2 regions of the Phreatobacter cathodiphilus genome follow, and region 2 is predicted to be linked to the other one. Evidence: predicted binding sites of a transcription regulator. Region 2 holds the regulator's gene; the other holds the start of a gene.
What was found. The regulator PhoB, encoded in region 2, activates phosphate uptake and scavenging genes when phosphate is short. The targets are predictions, from matches to a motif close to TGTCATNNANCTGTCAT.
Positions count from the first base shown of each region.

Region 1 (2,199 bases), 1.3 Mb from region 2:
CTCGAGGATGCGGAGATACTCGCGCCCGTCGACCTGCTCCAGCGCCCGGGTAGCCGGGTCCCACAGCGCGCCTTCCAGCAGCGGATAGAGGAAGCGGCCGTCGGGCGAGGCGGCCATGCCCTCGAAGCCCTTCGAGCGGCGGACGCGGAAGTCGACGGCGCCGCCCGGAACGTTCGGGGTGATCACGGCGGGATGATCCGGCGAGCGGGCGACCTGACCGTCGACCATGGTCTCGAAGATCGCCTCGATCTTGCCGGTCATGTCGGCGCGGATGAGATAGGGGCCGAACTCCTCGCCGATCCAGATCTTGCCGCCGATGATCTGGAAGCTCTCGGGATCGAAGTCGGCGCCGGTCAGGTAGCGACGCTCCGTCGCCTCGTTGGCGATGCGGAACGGCACCTTCCTGTCGGGGTCGGAGAGGAACACGGTGGCGATCCGCTCCATCGTCCCCTTCTCGAAATCCATGCGGTAGTGGCTGAGGAAGAGCATGGCGTCGGGCGAGTTGCGCTTGTTGCCGAAGCCGTTGTCGGTCAGCACCCAGTAGGTGCCGTCCGCCATGCGGCGGATGCCGGAATGGCCCTGCACCGGCTGGCCGCGGAACGGCACCGACAGGCCGGTGGGCCGCCCGGCCGAGCGGCCCATGACGGTGCCGAGGGCATCGACCCGAGCGGCGCCGGTGAACTTGCCGGAGACCTGCAGGTCGGCCGGCGCGTCTGCCGGCGGGGCGATGAAGGTGTCGGCGGGCAGGATGGCGTGACCGGCGAGCGAGGCGGGAAATTCCGCATCGGCGAAGGCGGGGGTCGCGGCCATCAGGCCGGCGAGCAGGACGAGAGCGCGCATGGGAACTCCTCGCGAGGGGTGACGCCGCCCTTTTGCCCAGCACGCGTGACGCCGCCCCGACAGGCGGACGACGGCGCGATGACGAAAGGGCAGGCCCGCCGCCGCCCGCTCTCGACACCGCCCGCCCAGCGTCCCACAAATGTGTCATGAGCAGCCCCTCTTCCCTCCTGCCCCTCGAAACCGTGGACACGTGCATCGTCGGGGCCGATCCCGGCGGGCTCTCCCTCGCCATGGGCCTGGCCGCGGCCGGGACGTCCGTCGCCGTCGTGCTTCCGCCGGGCGGGGGCCTGACCCTTCAGGACCTGGCGCTGCGCCTCGCCGTCCTGCGCACGGCGACGGCGGGCGACGCGTCGGGCACCTGGTCCGACGTCAAGCGCCGGATCACGGCAGCGGTCGGTTCGCAGGCGGTGAACGGCGCGCCCCGTCGCCTCGCCTCGGCCGGCATCCGGGTCATCGAGGGCACCGCGACCTTCACCGGGCCGCGCAGCCTCGCGGCCGGCGGGCGCGCCGTCGAGGCCCGCCGCTTCGTCCTCGCCCTTGGATCGGCGCCCCGGTTGCCGGCCGTTCCCGGCCTCGACGCGGTGCCGGTGCTGACGCCCGACACCGTCTGGGATCTCGATGCCCTGCCCGTCCACCTCGCCGTCGTCGGCGGCGACGCCGCCGCCCTGACCCTGGCCCAAGGCGTCCGGCGCCTCGGCGCACGGGTGACGCTCTTCGCTCCGGAGAACCTGCTGCCCGGCCATGATCCCGACATGGCGGCGGCCCTGCGCGACCGACTGCTCACAGATGGCGTGACGCTCTTCGAACAGGCTCGCGTCACCGGCCTGGAGCGCCGGGACGAGGGCATCGTGCTCACCGCCAGCCGAGGCGGCGAGGACGGCGCCCTCGCCGCCTCGCACGTCCTCGCCTCGGCCGGGCGTCTGCCCGCCCTGGACGGCCTCGACCTCGAGGCGGCGGGCGTGACGCACGGACCGGCCGGCATCGCCGTCGATGGGGCGCTGGCGACCGCCAACCGCCGCATCCTTGCCATCGGCGAGGCGAGCGATCCCGCCGCCGACGCCGGCCTCTCCGAACGGCAGGCCGCCCTGCTCGCCCCGCACATCCTGCTGCGCCGGGCGGTGCGCGCGGGAGACCTCCTGCCCATACGCTCCGTCGCCACCTCTCCGGCTCTCGTCGAGATCGGCAGCGGCGAGGCGGAGGCGCGCCGCCGCGATCCGCGCTGCCGCGTGCTGCGCCTGCCCATCGGCGAAAGCCCGGCCGCCCATGTCGGGGGCTCGCCCGAGGGCCACGTGAAGCTCATCGTCTCGGCGAAGGGGCGCCTTCTCGGCGCCGCGATCCTCGCCGCCGAAGCCCCGGCCA
Region 1 is NZ_CP027668.1:2,715,395-2,717,593, forward strand. Features, by position in the region: gene C6569_RS13145 (esterase-like activity of phytase family protein) at 1-840, opposite strand, end outside; gene C6569_RS13150 (FAD-dependent oxidoreductase) at 987-2,199, shown strand, end outside.
Region 1: C6569_RS13145 (esterase-like activity of phytase family protein) is a predicted target of PhoB. The motif match lies at 908-924, and genes of this name have one in related genera.

Region 2 (2,199 bases):
CCTCGCCATGGCGACGCTCGACCAGAAGCGCGAGGCCCTCGACCCCGCCATGCCGCTGACGGAGGCGCTGACGCGCGGGCGCGGCGACTACGTGACGATCAACGGCGAGAACCGCCACGTCATCGGCTACATGAAGGACTTCCTGTTCTCCCCCGAACAGAAGGGCACACCCGTCGGCGTGCTCTCGGGCGGCGAGCGCGGCCGCCTGCTGCTGGCGCGGGCGCTGGCATCACCTGCCAACGTGCTGGTGCTGGACGAGCCGACCAACGATCTGGACCTTGAGACGCTCGATCTCCTTCAGGAGATGCTGACCGACTTCCCGGGAACGGTGATCCTGGTCTCGCACGATCGCGACTTCCTCGACCGGGTCTGCACCTCGGTCCTCGTCAGCGAGGGCAACGGGCGCTGGGTCGAATATGCCGGCGGCTATACGGATATGGTCAACCAGCGCGGCGCCGGGGTGGAGGCGCGGACGGTGGCGAAGCCGGCGCGGGGCGAGGCGCCGTCGGCGGCCGCCAAGGCCGCGCCGCAGGCGGAACCGGCGCGGCGCAAGATGTCCTTCAAGGACAAGCACGACCTCGACACGCTGCCGGCCCGGATGGAGGCCCTGCAGCGCGACATCGCCAAGCTCCAGACGATCCTCGCCGACACCGGCCTGTTTCAGCGCGACCGCGCCGCCTTCGACCGGGCAAGCGCGGCGATGGCCAAGGCGCAGGGCGAACTCACGGCGGCGGAGGACCGCTGGCTGGAGCTGGAGTTGTTGAAGGAGAGCCTGGAGGCGTGACGGCGCTCAGGCCGCCGCGCCGGCGAAACGCTCGTTGAAGGAATAGCCGGAGCCGCGCACCGTGCGGATGGGATCGGCCTCGCGGCCACGCTTCACCGCCTTGCGCAGGCGGCCGATGTGAACGTCCACGGTGCGCTCGTCGATATAGACGTCGCGGCCCCAGACGCCGTCCAGGAGCTGCTCGCGGGTATAGACGCGGCCGGGCGACTGCATCAGGAATTCCAGCAGGCGGAACTCGGTCGGCCCGAGATTGATCTCCCGGCCGGCGCGATGGACGCGGCGCGTCTCGCGGTCGAGTTCGATGTCGCCGGACTTGAGGAGGCTCGACAGGTGCTCGGGCTTGGCCCGGCGCAGCAGCGCCCTGACGCGCGCCAGCAGTTCCGGCACGGAGAAGGGTTTCACCACGTAGTCGTCGGCGCCGATGGCGAGGCCCCTCACCCGTTCACCCTCCTCGCCGCGGGCGGTGAGCATGATCACCGGCAGCCGTTCGGTCTCGGCCCGCAGGCGGATGCGGCGGCACAGCTCGATGCCGGAGAGGCCGGGCAGCATCCAGTCGAGCAGGACGAGGTCGGGAACCGCCTCGCGCAGCCGGACCTCGGCCTCGTCGCCGCGGCCGACGACCTCGACCTGATAGCCCTCGGCCTCGAGATTGTAGCGCAGAAGAACCGTGATCGGCTCCTCGTCCTCGACCACCAGAATGCGTGCGGTCATGGATTGATTCCCCGTCGTGCCGGTATCCGCGATCAGAGCCCGACCGCGGCCATGGTCGTGGTGTCGAGCTTGGGCCGCTCGTCGGCAAGCGGAACGCCCTTCACCATGTAGTGGATGGTCTCGGCGATGTTGGTGGCGTGGTCGCCGATGCGCTCGAGGTTCTTGGCGCAGAACAGGAGGTGCGTGCAGGAGCCGATGTTGCGCGGATCCTCGAGCATGTAGGTCAGGAGTTCGCGGAACAGCGAGTTGTAGAGGGCGTCGATGTCGCCGTCGGCCTTCCAGACGTCCAGCGCCGCGTCCACGTCGCGCTGGGCATAGGCGTCGAGCACGCGCTTGACGCGCTCCAGGGCGAGGCGGGCCATGGCGTCGAAGCCGCCCGTCACCTTGGCCAGCGGCAGCGTGCCGTTCATGGCGATGACGCGCTTGGCGATGTTCTTGGCGAGGTCGGCGATGCGCTCCAGGTCGGAGGCGATGCGCAGCGCGCCGACGATCTCGCGCAGGTCGATGGCCATGGGCTGGCGCTTGGCGATGACGAGGATGCCGACCTCCTCGATCTCCCGCTGCAGCGCATCGATCTGCGGGTCGACGGCGCGGACCTGGCGGGCGAGGTCGAGATCGCTGCGGATCAGCGAATCGATGCTGCCGACGATCTGCTTCTCCGTGAGCCCGCCCATCTCGGCCACGCGCTGCGCGAGGCCCCTGAG
Region 2 is NZ_CP027668.1:1,377,956-1,380,154, reverse strand. Features, by position in the region: gene C6569_RS06735 (ABC-F family ATP-binding cassette domain-containing protein) at 1-784, shown strand, start outside; gene phoB (phosphate regulon transcriptional regulator PhoB) at 791-1,495, opposite strand; gene phoU (phosphate signaling complex protein PhoU) at 1,528-2,199, opposite strand, start outside.